4 regions of the Bradyrhizobium australafricanum genome follow, and region 4 is predicted to be linked to each of the others. Evidence: predicted binding sites of a transcription regulator. Region 4 holds the regulator's gene; each other region holds the start of a gene.

Region 1 (4,554 bases), on a different contig from region 4:
CAACCGCGGTGTTCGGGGTGATCGCCGGCTCGATCGCGGCCTGGCTGATCGTGACTAGGCTGATGACGCTGAGTTTTATCTGGCAGGCCGGCAGCGCCGCGCTGGTCGTGGTCGCCGCGCTGGTCGTCACGGTCGGACTGGGGCTCGCCGGGACGCTGCTCGCGCTAAACCAGAAGCCGGCCTCAGTGTTGCGGAATTTGTGACAAAATGTAGCGGCGCGAGCGCCGTTTTTGCCTATGATGCTAGGGCAGAGCGACATTCGGCCGCGCGTGGAAGCTTGCGTCGGATGTGTTAATTTCCCACATACCAATCGGGTCGGATAGTCGGTTTGAATGACACGGAATTAATGTTCCGCAAACCGAGCCATCTGAGATAGATTTACGACCGGCGCCGCAAATCCCTTGCGCTCCACCGGGACCAACCACGGGAATTCGACCATGTCGGACCTAGACCGCAACTACGCTTCTCCTTTCGGCCGGGCCGCCGGGCGCATTGACGCTGCGGCCGTCGACGCCGGTCTGCGCGCCTACATGCTGCGCATCTACAACTACATGAGCATCGGCCTGGCCATCACCGGCCTCGCCGCGCTCGGCGTCTACATGGGTGCGGTGACGACCGACCAGTCGGCCGCCGTCGCCAAGTTCGGCAACGCCTATCTGACGCAGTTCGGCTACGCGATGTTCGTGAGCCCGCTGAAGTGGCTGTTCATCCTCGCCCCTCTGGCGATGGTGTTCGTCATCTCGGCCGGCATCAACCGCCTGCAGCCCGCGACCGCCCAACTCCTGTTCTGGGTGTTCTCGGCGCTGATGGGTCTGTCGCTGTCGTCGATCTTCCTGGTGTACACGCACACCTCGATCGTGCGCGTGTTCTTCATCACCGCGGCAACGTTCGGTGCACTGAGCCTCTACGGCTACACCACCAAGCGTGACATGAGCGGCATGGGCTCGTTCCTGTTCATGGGTCTGATCGGCATCATCATCGCGAGCCTGGTCAACCTGTTCCTGGCGAGCTCGGCGCTGCAGTTCATCGTGTCGGTGGTCGGCGTGCTGGTGTTCGCGGGCCTCACCGCCTGGGACACCCAGCGGCTGAAGAACGACTACATCTACGGCTACGCCTCGCAGGGTGGCGTGATGGCAGAGCGTGCGGCAATCACTGGTGCGCTGTCGCTCTACCTGAACTTCATCAACCTGTTCACGCTGCTCCTGCAGCTGCTCGGCCAGCGCGACTAAGCGCCTCGAGCGAGCCGATCAAATCCAAGCCCCGGCCATTCCGCCGGGGCTTTTCTTTTGGGCGAGGCGAGATGTGATGTCGCCCGGATGAAGCGCAAGCGAAATCCGGGACAGGCTCATCCGCGGCTTCAACGGCCCCGGATTGAGCGGAGCCTGCCATCGAGCGCGTTCGCGCGACCCGTTGGCTCCATCCGGGCTACAAGCAGACTGACCTGACGCGCTTAGACCAGCGACAGCTTGCGGTCGATCACGAACAGCACGCGTTCCAATTCATGGCCGCGGCGCAGGATCAGGCCGGTCGCGGAAATCACGCTGTACATGCCCTGCTTGCGCGCAAGCCGGGGGTCCTTCTCGATCCGGTAGATCGGCACTTCCGACGCGCGCCGGAACACCGAGAACACGGCACGGTCCTTCAGGAAGTCGATCGCATAATCGCGCCACTCGCCGTCGGCGACCATGCGGCCGTAGAGATTGAGAATGCGGTTGAGTTCAAGTCGATTGAAAGTCACGCGATTGGGCTGAGGGGTCGCGGCGGCGGTGCGCGCCGCGGCACGACTCCCGCTCGGATCGGTGTCCTCCGAGATCAAACTCATCGAGCGCCTCCTGTCACCTCGGCAACGATCGGGTTCCGAAGGCCCCTCTTCGGGATCGTCACGAGAGTGACATGATCGCGCTAAGCGAGCGTGCCCGCAAGGGGCCAATCGCAATGCAACCGGGCCTTAACCACGGCCGCGCGCGGCGGATTGTCCGGAAAACCGCAGAGTCACGGGAACGTTAGCGGAATCATATTGCTGCCCCACTTCCGCCCATCGCCCGCCCCGCTGCCCTGCGAAAAGGAAATCCTGCGTTGGCCCGGTCCTTTCGGTTCCGGATTCCTCAGCCCCCAGCCCCCCGGGGCCGTCGGGATCGGGCCTGTTCGCAGGGGAGTTAAATCCCAACACTGGGCCAACGAAAGTTGGTCCTTTTTGTTTTTGGGACCTGCGCAAGCGAGACGCGCGCAAAACCCCGGCGCTTTCCTTTCGGCAAATCACTGAATGCAGGTTCGTCGCCATGCGCGGCTGCACGACAACATGCGTGCGGTCCAACGGCGCGCCACGGGCGGAAGCCGGCCGGCGCATCGCGCCGTACCGCAGCAAGGCTCTAGTGAAGCGAGGTGAAGGCAGCGCCGAGCATCGGGCCCGGCTTGTCGCGGTTGCCGTCCTGAACGTACACCGCCGCAGCATCGACGCCGTCACGCGTGATGTTCTCCAGCGGCACGGTCCAACTCCCGGACGAACCGTTCCAGTCACCGACCTTGAGGAGATTGCGCACCACGTTGTGGTAGGTGATCTCGCGGCCGCGGTTCTCGCCGCGCGCGATCGAAATCGGCACCGACTTGGAGATCGAGCAGATCCAGACCTCGCCGCGCGACACTGCGGGCGATTTCGATGCGGCGACCGACACGTTGATCTGCTTGCCGGTCAACGTCATCGTCACCGGCACCGACATCACGCTGCCGCCCTTCTCGGTGTCCTTGATCGCGCTCTCGATGCTGGCGCGGTCGCTGCCGATCACATGCGCGGAGCCATTGATCACGGCCTGCGGCGTGTAGACGTCGCGGTCGCCACGCACATGCGAATAGGCCTTCTGGCGCGCGCTGAAACGGGAATCGGCCAGCGTGTCCTTCCAGCCGAGATAGTCCCAATAGTCGATCGGCATGCTCAGCGCGATGACGTTGGGGTCCTTCGCGAGATCACCGATGATCTTGTCCGCGGGCGGACAGGACGAGCATCCCTGCGAGGTGAAGAGTTCGACGACGGCACGCGGATCGGCGTGGGCGGGGCGGATGATCGCGACGATTGCACAGATACCAAGGGCGCTCGACCATCGCGAGATACAGTTATAGGCCATCATCGCTGTCATACTGCGAACCAGTCGTGATGATTTCCATCCGTAATTGTACGGAGCATGAAGTCTGTCCCTGAACTTGCGTGCCCCAAAACGCGAGAAAGCGGCCTTTTCATAGGCCGCCTTCTTTTTAGCCGCTACTCACTAAGCAGTGAGGCACCGATCACAAATCCGCGTTGGAGCATGGCCCGGAAAAGTGTGAAGCGGTTTTCCGGACAGACCACGCTCAAACAAAGGGGCCTTAGGCCGCCAGTTTGCGCAGCACATAATGCAGGATGCCGCCGTTGCGATAGTAGTCGAGCTCGTCCAGCGTATCGATGCGGCAGAGCAGCGGGACATCCTTTTTGCCGCCGTCAGCGGAGACGATCTCGGCCGTCAGCGTCTGGCGCGGCTTCAGATCGCCCTGCAGCCCGCGGATCGTGACCTTCTCGTCGCCCTTCAGGCCGAGCGAGGACCACGACGTGCCGTCCTGGAAGGTGAGCGGAAGCACACCCATGCCGACCAGGTTGGAGCGATGGATGCGCTCGAAGCTCTGGCAGATCACGGCGCGCACGCCGAGCAGGCGGGTGCCCTTCGCGGCCCAGTCGCGCGACGAGCCGTTGCCGTATTCGGCGCCGGCGAACACCACCAGCGGCACGCTCTCCTGCTGGTACTTCATCGCGGCGTCGTAGATCGACATCTGCTCGCCGTCGGGCCAGTGCCTGGTCAAACCGCCTTCCGGAATATTGCCGTCCGCACCCTTCAGCATGAAGTTCTTGATGCGGATGTTGGCGAAGGTGCCGCGCATCATCACTTCATGGTTGCCGCGCCGCGTGCCGTACTGGTTGAAGTCGGCGGGACGCACCTGGTGGTCGCTGAGGAACTTGCCGGCGGGCGAGGTCAGCTTGATCGAACCGGCCGGCGAGATGTGGTCGGTGGTGATCTTGTCGCCGAACATCGCGAGGATGCGGGCGTCGACCACGTCGGTGACCGGATCGGGCTGCTTCTTCATGCCTTCGAAATAGGGCGGGTTCTGCACATAGGTCGAGCTCATGTTCCAGCGATAGGTCTCGCTTTCCGTGGTCTTGATCTTGCGCCAGTTGGTATCGCCCTTGAACACGTCGGCGTACTTCTTCTTGAAGATCGTCGCGGTGACGTACTTCTTCATGAAGGCATTGATCTCCTTGGCGGTCGGCCAGATGTCCTTGAGGAACACCGGCTTGCCGTCCTTGCCGATGCCAAGCGGCTCAACCGCGAGATCCTTGGTCACGGTGCCGGCGAGCGCATGCGCGACGACGAGCGGCGGCGAGGCGAGGTAGTTCGCCTGCACGTCGGGCGAGACGCGGCCTTCGAAGTTGCGGTTACCCGACAGCACGGCGGCGGCGACGATGCCGTTTTCGTTGATTGACTTCGAGATGTCTTCCGGCAGCGGGCCGGAATTGCCGATGCAGGTCGTGCA
Region 2 (4,554 bases), on a different contig from region 4:
ACCATGAAGATGCCGTTGTCCCGCCGCAGCCATCGCGTGTCGCCGGAGCTGTCGGGATCAGCGAGCGACAGCCCGTCGGCCGAGAAGCGCTGGTCGGCAAACGAGCCCATGTGATACCAGGCGCCGCCGGTGATGGTCGCCGGCAGCCTGCTCTCGCCGATCTCGAACTTGTATTTGAGCTGGCCGATCCACCATGGCGGATCGTTGACCCGGAAATTCAGCCCGTGGGCGTTCAAGATCTGTGGATCGTCGGCCCCCTGCGGCGGCGAAGCCGAGCCGTCGAACAGTGCCAGATAGGCGGTGATGCGGTCGGACAGATTGGCCTTGAACCGGATGCCGGGCACCGCAAGTGGCGGCGACGGCCCGCCGGCCGGCAGAATGGTGCCGACAATGCCGGGCCAGCCGAGCGCCGAATTGATGAAGATGTCGTCGTACTGGCTGTCGATGAACTCGACGTCCGAGCCCTGCTGGCCGACGCGAACCGAGAGTTTGCCGCCGAGCAGCTTCTGCTCGATCCAGAATTCATAGAGCCTCGTCGCCGGCAACGACTCGACGCCGGACACCAGGAACAGGTTGCCGACATAGCTCCGCGACAGCCCGTCGCCGTGGATCTGGTACATGTTGGCGTGGAAGGTCGCGCCGCTCCAGCCGATCGCCTTCTCGAGGTCGATGGTGGTGCCGAGATCGAGACGGCCGGTATAGGCCGCGCCATTGCTGACGCCGCCGGAGACGTTGGCAAAACCCTCCCCGATATAGGTCAGGCTGAACTGGTAGCCGGCCTCCTCGAGCGCAGCCCGCGTATCCGCAATCCGGTCGGCGGCGGGCTTGTCCTCCGCATGCGCCGGCGCGCCGAGCGCGAGGGCCGCGGCCACCAACATCGCGCGGGAAAGAACGCTGCACATCGGGAATACCGCGGTGCGCTCGCGCTATTTGACGATGCCGAGCCGCCGCATCAGCAGATAAGCCAGCAGCGCCGACCCGGCCAACAGGCCTGCGGCCACCAGAAATCCGCTGTCGACATCGGTCAGCGGCAATCCCTTGGTGTTCATGCCGAAGATGCCGGTGACGAGCGTCGGCGGCAGCAGCATCATGGTGACGACGGACAACGCGTGGAGGTGCTTGTTGCTCTCCTCCTCGAGCTTGAAGCGCAGCTCCTCCTCGAGCAGGCGGCTGCGCTCGTGCAGTTCGACGATGTCGTGGTCGAGGCCGTCGAGCCGCTGCGCGAGCTTGCCGGCCTGCAGCCGCAGCGCCGGACTGAGATTGTCGGTGTTCTTCTGCTCGAGCCGGTGAAACAGCACGCGCAGGCCGGCGAGCTGGCGATGCAGGCGCACGCAGGTGCGGCGCATCCGGCTCAGATTCTTGCGCAGCTCCGATCCGGTATCCTCGGCGAGCACCCGCTCCTCGATCGCATCGATATCGGTGCCGATTTTGTCGGCCATGCGGTCCATGGTGTCGGCGATCTCGTCGACGATCTTCTCCAGCAGCACCGCGACGCTGCCGACGCGATGGCCGCCCTCGAGCATGCGGCGCGTCGCATCGGCGGAGCACAGCGCCTGATGGCGGCCGCTGACCAGGAGGCGTTCGGTCATCGCAAAGCGGAGGAAGCCGGTCTCGCGGGTCGCGGCGTCGATATCCCGCACCAGATCGGAAAACACGCCGTAGACGCAATTGTCGACGACGTGGATCTGCTGGAAATTGTCATTCGACAGCAAGAGGTCCCGCGCCAGCTGCGGGATGTGCATGTTGGCGAGCCATGCCCGGGTGCGGACGTCGGTCAGGTTGAAGTGCAGCCACAGCCTTCCGTCATGGCTCGGCTCGATCGGCGCATCGATCGGAAGCGCCTCGGCACGGCCGTCGTGATGCAGGCGGAACGCCCAGACCAGACCGGGGACCGCCTCGCGGGTCAGCAGCGACCCGACCGGAGCGGGAGGTGGATCAGCCAGCATGGCCCGCCCCCAAGGCAATCGATAACGCAACCGCGCGAAATGACATGTTCAAGACCTCGCCCACGCGCAACGCTGAGCAAGCGCGTCCCTTCGACGGAACATAGGAGGACGCGCCTGTTACAGTTTTATGTCAGCGACCGCCCTACTCCGCCGCAAGACCGGTCGGCGCCGTCGCCTCCGCGGCCTCCTTGTTGTAGTCATGCACGACGCGGCCGAACGGCAGCGTCAGATCGGCGAGGAAGTGGTGCGCGCCGACGACACGCTTGACCGGGAAATCGGCGACCGGTGCATTGACATGCGGCACCAAATGCAGCCGGCCCGGTCCGATCCAGGAGCCCTTGACGACGATGTCGGTCAGGTTGATCGCGACCAGCTGGCAGACCTCGAGATGCCCGTCGACGCCGGGGATCATCTTCAGATTAACTTGCGTCTTCGACAGCGTGGCGCGGGTGACGTCGCCATTACCCGCCATGCTCTCGTGCTTGTAGCCCATCGTGCCCATCGCAACGAGCTGGCCGGCATATTCCAGCGTGCCGGTCAGCGTGTCCTTGACGATCTCGAGCTTGGGATGAGCGTACTTCTTCGGAAAGCCCCAGATCTCGCGGCCGGCCGCGATCGGCGGATCATCGTCGAGATACATCTGGCAGACGAAGTTGACCTCTTCGCCATGCAGGCGCGCGGGGATCACGAGGCCGGACTCGGTGTAGCTGCCGAAGCCGGAGCTGTCGGGCATCTTGATCCATTCGTAATGCACGATCGCCTGCTCGATCGGCTCCAGCGGCTCAGGCAGGCCGGCGCGGATCAACTCCGGATCGGTCTCATAAGTGATGACGAGGAATTCGCGATCGATGAAGCGATACGGACCGGCAGGATAGCTCGGGCCGGCGGCCGGCATCGACGGAAGCTTGAGCAGATCTTCCCTGCGCATCGCAATGACCCCCTGTTTGAAAAGTTTGCGCGAAAGCTAGCGGCCGAGATTGACAGCGATGTGAGGAATTTCCGTCAGGCGCATGACCGCGGTTGCGCTTGCGTGACCCGCGTTTCGTTGATGAGGCCAATGCTAACCATGCAGGCGGGCATGCCGGATGCGCCGAGCGCGGGCGTTGCATTTGTCATCACGGCGTCATCGGCGAGCTGAATTCTCGCCGCAAATTCTGGAGTGTCTGATATGGACGCGCGAACCCCGCATTTCGACGACATCGATCACGCGACGCCGGGTTGGCGTCCGGAAGGCTGCGATCGCGTGGCCCTGGTCCTGCAGGGCGGCGGCGCGCTCGGCGCCTATCAGGCCGGCGTCTATCAGGCGCTGCATGAATCCAACATCGAGCCGGACTGGGTCTGCGGCGTCTCGATCGGCGCGATCAACTCCGCGATCATCGCCGGCAATCCGCCCGAAAAGCGGCTCGAGCGGCTGCACACATTCTGGGATCGCATCACCAGCCGCAAGATCTGGCACTACACCCCGGACGGCGACATCTTCCGCAAGGCGCGCAATTTCACCAGCTCATGGCTGACGACGACGCTCGGACAACCCGGCTTCTTCACCCCGCACCAGGCCAATCCGTGGTTCAGCCCGGCCGGCGCGCGCACCGCCACCAGCTACTACGACACCACGCCGCTGCGCGAGTCCTTGCTCGAGCTGGTCGATTTCGACCGCATCAATTCCAAGAAGATACGCTTCGCGGTCGGCGCAGTGAACGTGCTCTCCGGCAACTTCATCTATTTCGACAATGCCCATGACGAGATCATTCCCGAGCACATCATGGCGAGCGGCGCGCTGCCGCCGGCGCTGCCGATGGTGAAGGTCGGCACCGATCATTTCTGGGACGGCGGCATCGTGTCCAACACGCCGCTGCAGCATCTGCTCGATCAGGAAGACAACAAGAATTCGCTGGTGTTCCAGGTCGACCTGTTCCCGGCGCGCGGCGCGCTGCCGCGCGACATCCAGGACGTGATGGCCCGGCACAAGGACATCATGTATTCGTCGCGCACCCGCTACAACACCGACGTCTATCGCAAGACCTACAATCTGCGCACCGCCCTGCACAATGCGCTGGGAAAAATCCCCGACGATCAGCTCTCGGACGAGGAGCGCCAGCTCAAGAAGGCAAACGCCCGGCTGCCGGGCATCACGCTATTGCAGCTGATCTATCAGCAGAAGGCCTATGAGGGCGACGCCAAGGACCACGAATTCTCCGGCACCTCGATGCGCGAGCACTGGGTGAGCGGGCACGAGGACACCAAGCGCTCGCTGAAGCGGCGCGAATGGATCAAGATGCCCGAGAACGGCATGGGCATCGTGATCCACGACGTGCATCGGGAAGCGGAGTAAATACGTGTCGTCATTGCGAGGAGCGCAGCGACGAAGCAATCCATACCTCAGCACATGGTGATATGGATTGCTTCGCTACGCTCGCAATGACGATTGAGGAGCCGCTTACGGCCGCGTCGACATGTTGCTCGGCGGACCAGCCTTGCGGATCGGTTCGGCGAGGCGCGCGAACTCGCAGAGCAGCGAGCGCGTCTTGCGCGGATCGATCACCTCCTCGACCCAGAACTTCTCGGCCGAGCGGAACGGCGAGCGCAGCTTGTTGAGGCGATCCTCGAT
Region 3 (4,554 bases), on a different contig from region 4:
AAAAGGGGAGGTCGCTTTGCTCGCGAGAGCAAAGCGGGTGGGGATCAAATCTGCCGGCTTGCAGCGTCGCCTGTGGCTGACCCCCTTCCCGACCTTCCCCCTTTCAGGGGGAAGGAGAAGGCAGATCTCACTCCTCCGCAGGCACCCCGCGCTTCAGCGCGGCGCGGGCGGCATCGCGATGCTCCGGCGTGATGTGGCTTGCCACCATGCGGAGCGCAGTTGCGAGCACTGCGGCGTCATCGGTGAAGCCGAGGATCGGCAGCACGTCGGGCACGAAATCGAACGGCAGGATGAAATAGGCGATCGCCCCGAGCAGCGCCGCCTGCACATGGCGCGGCGTCTGCCGGTCGAAGGCGCAGTAATAGGCGGCCAGCAGGTCCTCCGCGAAGGGCAGGCTCGCCACCACCTTCTTGAACTTGATCCAGAAACGGCGGCGCACGCTCTCAGGATCCTGCGCCAGCCGATCGGCAGGCCCAAATCCCGCGCCGTGTTCGCTCGATGTCATCGCAAGGTTCCTCGACGCCGCGCCAATTCGGCGGCGGACGATGCGAATCTGGGGATATCGGCGGACCCGCGCAAGGTTCCACTCGCCGGGGTCAACTGACCCCAAGCTGCCTTGCGATCGCGTTCATGGCCTTGGCGAGGTCGATGTCGCGCTTGGTCACCCCGCCGACATCGTGGGTCGACAGCACCACCTCGACGGTCTTGTAGACGTTTTTCCACTCGGGGTGATGGTCGCTCTTCTCGGCGACCAGGGCGGCGCGGGCCATGAACCCGAAGGCCTCGTTGAAGTCCTTGAACACGAAAGTCTTGGCGATCGCCTCGCGGCCGGACGCCTCCGACCAGCCGGCCAGTTCCCAAAGGGCGGCCTTCCTCGCCTCCGCTGACAGCCGTTCGACCATGGTAACCCTCCCGTTTAACGCCGACTTTAGCCTAACAACGGCCTCCGGGATGGGATCCACGCCCAAATTAAGGCCGAAATCGCGTCCTATCGCCGCTGGTAACCATGACGGAGTTGTAACATCTGTCCATTCAGTAATTTGCTACACATAGAGGATGTATGCGCGTTGGTAGTTTTGCGAGATTGAGCCCCGACGATTGTTTGCGAGATCGATGACAGACGGCTCCGCCAGCATGTCGCCCAAGCCGCTGCGTTCGGCAAAGCGGCGGCTGATGTTCGTTTTGATCGCGGGCGCGCTGGCCATCATCGGCACGTTGCTGGCCGGCTATTATTTCGCCGTGCGTCCGGTGACGCTGCGGATCGCGGTCGGTCCCGCCAACAGCGATGACGTCAAGGTCGTGCAGGCGCTGGCGCAGGCCTTCAACAACCAGCAGAACACCCAGGTCAAACTGAGGCCGGTGCAGACCGAGGGCGCTACCGCCAGCGCCCAGACGCTGGCCGACGGCAAGGCCGATCTCGCCATCATCCGCGGCGATCTCGAGGTGCCGAAGAATGCCCAGGCGGTCGCCACCCTGCGCAAGAATGTCGTGGTGATGTGGGTTCCGCCCGCCAAGGGCAAGGTTCGGAAATCCGCGCGGATCACCAAGATCGCGCAGCTCGCCGGCCGCAAGATCGGCGTCGTCGGCCGCACCCCGGCCAATGTCAATCTGCTGAAGCTGATCCTGACGCAATACGGCGTCGACCCGATGAAGGTCGAGATCGTTCAATTCCCGGCCAATGAGGCGGCGGAAGCGATCAAGAATCTCAAGGCCGACGCCTATCTCGCCGTCGGCCCGGCCAACAGCAAGATCACGATCGATGCGATCACGGCGTCGGTCCGCGACGGCGGCGAGCCCAGCTTCCTTGCGATCGACGCCTCCGAGGCGATCGCGCAGAACCATCCGGCCTACGAGGCCGCGGAAATCCCTGCGGGCTCGCTCGGCTCCGCCGACCGGCCCGACGATGAGGTGAAGACGATCAGCTTCTCGCACCACATCGTTGCGCGGAAGGGCCTGTCGGACTCGACGGTCGCGGCATTCACGCGGCAATTGTTCGCGATCCGGCAGTCACTCAAGACCGATTTCCCGCTCGCCGCCAAGATCGAGACGCCGGACACCGACAAGGATGCCACCATTCCGGTGCATCCGGGCGCCGCCGCGTTTGTCGACGGCGAGGAAAAAACCTTCCTCGACCGCTACAGCGACTACATCTGGTGGAGCCTGATGGCGTTCTCGGCGATGGGCTCGGCCGGTGCGTGGTTCGCCGGCTATCTCAAGCAGGACGAGCGCAACACCAACACCTCGCAGCGCGAACGCCTGCTGGAGATGCTGAAGACCGCACGGCAAAGCGATTCGATCGAGGAACTCGACCAGATGCAGGCGGAGGCCGACGACATCCTGCGCCACACGCTGGACTGCTTCGAGCACGGCGCCATCGAGGAAGGCACGCTGACCGCGTTCAACATCGCGCTCGAGCAGCTTCATAACGCCGTCGCCGACCGCAAAGCGCTGCTGTTCAGCATGCCGCAGAATTTGCAACGGGCTGCGACGCAGTTCAGGGCGGCGGGCACGGCATAGGGCGCCGCCAATCTTTATCCGCAAACTCCCCTTGCCTCCCCCGCACTCGGGAGAGGGAGCCTGACAGATGTGCTTCCCTTACGTCCCGCACTCCCGCCGCTGTAATGTCTCCGTCATGGAATTTTTCTAGGTCTTGGCGCGCCTGCGGCGCATTGTCGCTGTGACCTGAGGAGGCTCCCCATGACGATCCGGTTCTCGCGAAATCTCACCCGCCGACGCTTTCTCTCCACGGCGGCTGCGGCCGGCGCCGGCGTGATTGCGATGCCCTATCTGTCGCGCGCCGCCGACCGTCCCGCGATCACCCATGGCGTGCAGTCGGGCGATGTCGGCGTCGACGGCGGCGTGGTGTGGGCGCGTGCGGACCGGCCGTCGCAGATGATGGTCGAGGTCGCGACCACTGAATCGTTCAAGGACGCCCATACGCTGCCGCCGATCACGGCGCTGCCCGAGAGCGACTTCACCGCCAAGATGCTGCTGGAGAACCTGCCCTCCGGCCAGGACATCTTCTACCGCGTCCGCTTCCGCGACCTCGCCCATATCGACATCGTCGGCGAGCCGGTGGTCGGACGCTTCCGTACCGCGCCGAGCGATCGCCGCGACGTCTCCTTCGTGTGGGGCGGCGATGTCGCCGGCCAAGGCTGGGGCATCAATCCCGACGACGGCGGCATGATCACCTTCGCCGCGATGAAGAAGCACGCTCCGGATTTCCTTCTGCACTCCGGCGACACGATCTACGCCGACGGCGTGATCCCCTCCGAGGTGAAGCTTCCCGACGGCAAGATCTGGAAGAACGTCACTATACCCGAGAAGGCCAAGGTCGCCGAGACGCTCGACGAATACCGCGCCGCCCACAAGTATAACTTCCTCGACAACAACGTCCGCGCCTTCAATGCCGAGGTGCCGATCTTCGTGCAGTGGGACGATCACGAGGTGACCAACAACTGGTCGCTGTCGAAACAGCTGCCGGCGGCCTACAAGGAGCGCGACATCAATGTGCTCGCGGCGCGCGCGGCAAAGGCCTTCCACGAGATGTATCCGATGCGCGAGAGCATCGTCGAGCCGGGGCGCGTCTATCGCACGCTGAGCTACGGTCCGCATCTCGACGTCTTCATGCTCGACGAGCGCAGCTATCGCGGCCCCAACGGCCCGAACCTGCAGGAGCAGTATGGCCCCGACGCCTATTTCATCGGCCCCGACCAGATGGCCTGGCTGAAGCGCGCGCTGCTCAACTCGCGCGCCACCTGGAAGGTGATCGCCTCCGACATGCCGCTCTCGCTGATCGTCTATGATGATGCGGCCAACAAGAAGGGCTCGGAAGCCTTTGCGCAGGGCGATGGCCCGGCGCGCGGCCGCGAGCTCGAGATCGCCGATATCCTGCGTTTCATCAAGACCGCGGGAATCGTCAACACGGTGTGGCTGACCGCCGACGTGCATTACGCCGCCGCGCACTACTACAACCCGAACAAGGCCCAGTTCCAGGAGTTCGATCCGTTCTGGGAATTCGTCTCCGGTCCGCTGCATGCCGGCACGTTCGGTCCGAACGAGCTCGACAACACCTTTGGCCCCGAGGTGAGGTTCATCAGGGCGCCGGGCGAAGGCAACCAGAACCTGCCGCCGTCGGCCGGCATGCAGTTCTTCGGCCACGTCAAGATCGACGGCAAGAGCGGGCAGATGACGGTAAGCCTGCGCGACCGCGTCGACGCCGAGCTGTGGGCGATCACGCTCGACCCGAAGCCGGTCTAGTGTGCTGAATGCGAAGTTCGTGCGATTTCGCGGCAGCCACTTTCACGAACTTCGCATTCATAAAGCACACTAGAATTATAAGTTTGCTAGTGTCCTTATCGAATCCGAAGTTCGCTCCGAAGGTGCGGCAAATGATGCGAACTTCGGATTCGGGACACTAGTTCGGTCACAGCCACGACGGAACCGGACTCTTCGTCTTGACGGCCCTGCCTCCAAGGCGAGGCAACGCGATTGCCGGGGATGGACCTCCCCGGCATCTTCCGGTACCGATGTCAGAGCCGTTATGCTGGGGGC
Region 4 (4,554 bases):
TGATCACCGGCGTGCTGCTGGCGACCGCCCGCGTCGCCGGCGAGACCGCGCCGCTGCTGTTCACCGCGCTGTCGAACCAGTTCTTCAGCCTGGATCTGACCAAGACGATGGCCAACCTGCCGGTGACCATCAATAACTTCGTGCAGAGCCCCTACGCCTACTGGAAAGAGCTGGCGTGGAGCGGTGCGCTGCTCATCACATTCACCGTGCTCGCGTTGAATATCGGCGCGCGTATCCTTGGTGCCGAAAGGGCCGCAAAATGACCGAGCTTTCCGTCTCCACGACTGCCGCAGGCCACATTCCGCAGGTTCCGCTGCCGGAAGCGCCGCCGAAAGTCACGGTGCGCAATCTCAACTTCTATTACGGCGAGCACCACGCGCTGAAGAACATCAACCTGACGCTCGGCACCAACCGCGTCACGGCGTTCATCGGCCCGTCCGGCTGCGGCAAGTCGACCCTGCTGCGCATCTTCAACCGGATGTACGACCTCTATCCGGGCCAGCGTGCGGTCGGCCAGCTGATGCTGGACCAGACCAACATTCTCGACCCCAAGCTCGACCTCAACTTGCTGCGCGCGCGGGTCGGCATGGTGTTCCAGAAGCCGACGCCGTTCCCGATGACGATCTACGAGAACATCGCCTTCGGCATCCGCCTCTATGAGAAGATATCGAAGTCCGAGATGGACGACCGGGTCGAGAAGGCGCTGCGCGGCGGCGCGCTGTGGAACGAGGTCAAGGACAAGCTGAACGCCTCCGGCCTGTCGCTCTCCGGCGGCCAGCAGCAGCGCCTGTGCATCGCGCGCACCGTGGCGGTGCGCCCCGAGGTGATCCTGTTCGACGAGCCGTGCTCGGCGCTCGACCCGATCTCGACCGCCAAGGTCGAGGAACTGATCCAGGAGCTCTCCGAGGACTACACGATCGCGATCGTCACCCACAACATGCAGCAGGCGGCGCGCGTCTCCGACAAGACCGCCTTCATGTATCTCGGCGAGCTGATCGAGTTCGACGACACCAACAAGATCTTCACCTCACCGAGCGATCGGCGCACCCAGGACTACATCACCGGCCGGTTCGGTTGACCGGCGCATGATCCGGAAAAGTGGAAACCGGTTTTCCGATCAGGTCATGCTAAAATTCAGGACACGAAGCCATGATCCCCGGGATCATGGTTGAGGGAGACAAGCGATGGCTTCTGAACATACCGCCAAGGCATTCGACAGCGACCTGCAGGAGTTGACCCGCCTGGTCGCCGAGATGGGCGGCCTGGTCGAACGGATGATTACCGAGTCGGTCGACGCGCTGATCCGTCGCGACGTCGCGCTCGGCAAGCGCGTGGTCGCCGCCGACATCGAGATCGACAATCTGCAGCGCAACATCGAAGAGCGGGCGGTGCTGACGATCGCCCGCCGCCAGCCGATGGCGATCGACCTGCGTGAGATCGTCAGCGCGATGCGCGTCGCCACCGACCTCGAGCGGATCGGCGACCTCGCCAAGAACATGGGCAAGCGCGTCGCGGCGCTGGAGAGCGATTTCCAGCCGCTGAAGTTGATCCGCGGCCTCGAGCACATGACCGACCTCGTGCTGTCGCAGGTCAAGTCGGTGCTCGACGCCTACGCCGCGCACGACCTGCCGGCGGCGATGAACGTCTGGAAGGGCGACGAGGAGGTCGATGCGATCTGCACCTCGCTGTTCCGCGAACTGCTCACCTACATGATGGAAGATCCGCGCAACATCTCGTTCTGCATCCATCTGATGTTCTGCGCCAAGAACATCGAGCGGATCGGCGATCACGCCACCAATATCGCCGAGACCGTGTTCTACATGATCGAGGGCCAGCAGATCACCGACAAGCGCCCGAAGGGCGACATGACCACTTTTGCCACCACGGTGCCGGGCAACTGAGGCATGATCGGCAAGCACGGAACCGGCAAGAGCGAAACTGGATGATCCTCGCGAAAAATCGTTTCCGCGGGGACTATGCTCAAGGAAGTAAGCGTTTCGGTTTGCGTCTGGGCAACGGATCACCACAGAGAAAGAACTTAAACCGATGAGCGCACGCATTCTGGTAGTCGAAGACGAGGAAGCGCTGACGACGCTGTTGCGCTACAATCTCGATGCGGAAGGCTACGATGTCGAGACGGTGGGGCGCGGCGACGATGCGGATACAAGGCTGAAGGAGCGCGTTCCCGACCTCGTGGTGCTGGACTGGATGCTGCCGGGCCTGTCCGGCATCGAACTGTGCCGCCGCCTGCGGGCGCGGCCCGAGACCAAGCAGCTTCCGATCATCATGCTGACCGCGCGCGGCGAGGAAAGCGAGCGCGTGCGCGGGCTTGCCACCGGCGCGGACGATTACATCGTCAAGCCGTTCTCGGTGCCGGAGTTGCTGGCGCGGGTGAAGGGCCTGTTGCGCCGCGCCAGCCCGGAGCGGCTTGCGACCGTGCTGACCTACGGCGACATCGAGCTCGACCGCGAGAAGCGCCGCGTGGCGCGCTCGGGCCGTCCGATCGATCTCGGGCCGACCGAGTATCGCCTGCTCGAATTCTTCCTCGAGCATCCCGGCCGCGTGTTCAGCCGCGAGCAACTGCTCGACAGCGTCTGGGGCCGCGACATCTACATCGATGAGCGCACCGTTGACGTGCATATCGGCCGCTTGCGCAAGCTGCTCAATCCGGGCCGCGAGCAGGATCCGATCCGCACCGTGCGCGGCGCCGGCTACGCGCTCGACGACCGCTTTGCCAAGGCCGAGCCGCAGCCGTAACGGCCATGCGGCATTCATAAACCGCAACACTACGTCGTCCCGGCGCAAGCCGGGACCCATACGCCGCGGCCAGCGCAATCGGCACGCGGCCAGACGGCTTTCTAACAACACCCATTCGTGGTTATGGGTCCCGGCCTGCGCCGGGACGACGCTGGTGATATAGCCGGGCTACGGATCACACAAAAAAAATCCCCGCTTTCGCGGGGATTTGTTTTTGAGGTTTTCCGTCGTTTTCCCGAGTGCTCACTTGATCTGCGGTTTCGCCGACGGCCGGCGGCGATCGGCGGCGGGCTGGTAGGCGACGCGCGAGTGATGCGCGCAATAGGGCAGGCCGGCGAGCGCCTTGCCGCCGCAGAAGAAGAATTCCGGGCTCGAGGGATCGCCGACCGGCCAATGACAGGTGGCCTCGTTGAGCTCGAGCAGCGAGAGCCGCTGGCTCATCGGCACCACATTGTCGTAGGAGATCGGATCGGGCTCCATCTCGACCTCGAAGGCGTGCGCCAGCGCGGTGTTGCCGCGCGAGACCGGACGCGCCACCCGCATCATGTGCTGGGCCGGGCGAGCCTTGCGCTGCCGCGGCGCGGCCGTGGAGGGTGCCTTGGCGCGGCCGGAGAGGCCGAGCCGATGCACTTTGCCGATCACGGCGTTTCGCGTCACATTGCCAAGTTCCGCCGCGATCTGGCTGGCCGACAGGCCGGACTCCCAGAGTTTCTTCAGCTGCTCGACGCGATCGTCGGACCAGGTCAATACAGTCATCGCATTCTTCCCTTCGCGCAGCGCCGGCCAATCATTGGAGCGGCGCTGCGAGCCAATCTGGACAAATATCCCTGCGGCCAGAATCCCTTAGCCCTCGCCGGGCACGGTGTTGCGCCCGAACGTTTACGCGAGACACGAAGGCTACTTAGAGGGTCCAGTACCGCCGCACGAGATGTCGTACCCGACAGGCCAAACGCTACAATATGGCGTGACTCTGGCGCAAGAGTCCGCGGCCGTGCGTCCACATGTTCCCACACAGTTAAGCATCGCGATGAGGCTTTTCCACCGCACCGGAATGCTCCGGATTGCGCTCGTTTCGCATTGCAGGAAGGCCACTTCGTGGCGATTGACACTTACCGACCGCAGCATAGAATGCCCGCCACGTGCCGCCCGCAAAGGCGGCCGTTTTGTTTTCCGAAGCTGGCCGTTGCTGCGCTGGCGTCAAGGCGCAGCGGCAATTGTCGGCTTAAAAACCGTCAGTGATCGCCATGACCAACGCTGCCACGTCGCATCTGCTCCCCGTCTTCGCCAGGGTCGATCTCGGCTTCGAGCGCGGTGAGGGCGCCTGGCTGATCGCAACCAACGGCGACCGCTATCTCGATTTCACCTCGGGCGTCGCGGTCAACGCGCTCGGGCACGCGCATCCGCATCTGGTCAAGGCGCTGCAGGAACAGGCGACCAAGCTCTGGCACATGTCGAACCTGTTCAAGAGCCCGGACGGCGAGGTGCTTGCCGCGCGGCTGTGCGAGCAGAGCTTTGCCGACTTCGTGTTCTTCTGCAATTCCGGCGCGGAGGCGATGGAGGGCGTGATCAAGCTGGTCCGCCACTATCACTTCTCCAAGGGCCATGGCGAGCGCTACCGCATCATCACCTTCGAGGGCGCCTTCCACGGCCGCACGCTGGGCACGCTGGCGGCGACCGGCTCGGCGAAATATCTCGAAGGCTTCGGCCCGCCGATGGACGGCTTCGATCAGGTGCCGCATGGCGACATCGAGGCGGTGAAGAAGGCGATCGGTCCGCACACCGCCGGCATCCTGATCG

Evidence for each region. Region 4 encodes PhoB, which activates phosphate uptake and scavenging genes when phosphate is short. Its sites were predicted from a motif close to TGTCATNNANCTGTCAT; they were not measured.
Region 1: the regulator PhoB is predicted to act here: its motif matches at 1,879-1,895, upstream of J6525_RS15060 (DUF2794 domain-containing protein).
Region 2: the regulator PhoB is predicted to act here: its motif matches at 3,057-3,073, upstream of J6525_RS00975 (acetoacetate decarboxylase).
Region 3: the regulator PhoB is predicted to act here: its motif matches at 2,618-2,634, upstream of J6525_RS04045 (alkaline phosphatase D family protein).

What each region holds. Positions count from the first base shown of each region.
Region 1 covers NZ_JAGKJL010000014.1:96,458-101,011, forward strand. The annotation lists gene J6525_RS15050 (ABC transporter permease) at 1-203, shown strand, start outside; gene J6525_RS15055 (Bax inhibitor-1/YccA family protein) at 438-1,229, shown strand; gene J6525_RS15060 (DUF2794 domain-containing protein) at 1,451-1,822, opposite strand; gene J6525_RS15065 (DUF1223 domain-containing protein) at 2,370-3,131, opposite strand; gene acnA (aconitate hydratase AcnA) at 3,358-4,554, opposite strand, start outside.
Region 2 covers NZ_JAGKJL010000001.1:192,302-196,855, forward strand. The annotation lists gene J6525_RS00965 (carbohydrate porin) at 1-878, opposite strand, end outside; gene J6525_RS00970 (transporter) at 927-1,946, opposite strand; gene J6525_RS00975 (acetoacetate decarboxylase) at 2,089-2,874, opposite strand; gene J6525_RS00980 (patatin-like phospholipase family protein) at 3,115-4,278, shown strand; gene J6525_RS00985 (acyl-CoA carboxylase subunit beta) at 4,384-4,554, opposite strand, start outside.
Region 3 covers NZ_JAGKJL010000003.1:114,529-119,082, forward strand. The annotation lists gene J6525_RS04030 (YkvA family protein) at 128-505, opposite strand; gene J6525_RS04035 (4a-hydroxytetrahydrobiopterin dehydratase) at 597-902, opposite strand; gene J6525_RS04040 (TAXI family TRAP transporter solute-binding subunit) at 1,114-2,517, shown strand; gene J6525_RS04045 (alkaline phosphatase D family protein) at 2,698-4,260, shown strand.
Region 4 covers NZ_JAGKJL010000048.1:40,296-44,849, reverse strand. The annotation lists gene pstA (phosphate ABC transporter permease PstA) at 1-263, shown strand, start outside; gene pstB (phosphate ABC transporter ATP-binding protein PstB) at 260-1,078, shown strand; gene phoU (phosphate signaling complex protein PhoU) at 1,185-1,901, shown strand; gene phoB (phosphate regulon transcriptional regulator PhoB) at 2,047-2,757, shown strand; gene J6525_RS32870 (GcrA family cell cycle regulator) at 3,001-3,513, opposite strand; gene J6525_RS32865 (aspartate aminotransferase family protein) at 4,002-4,554, shown strand, end outside.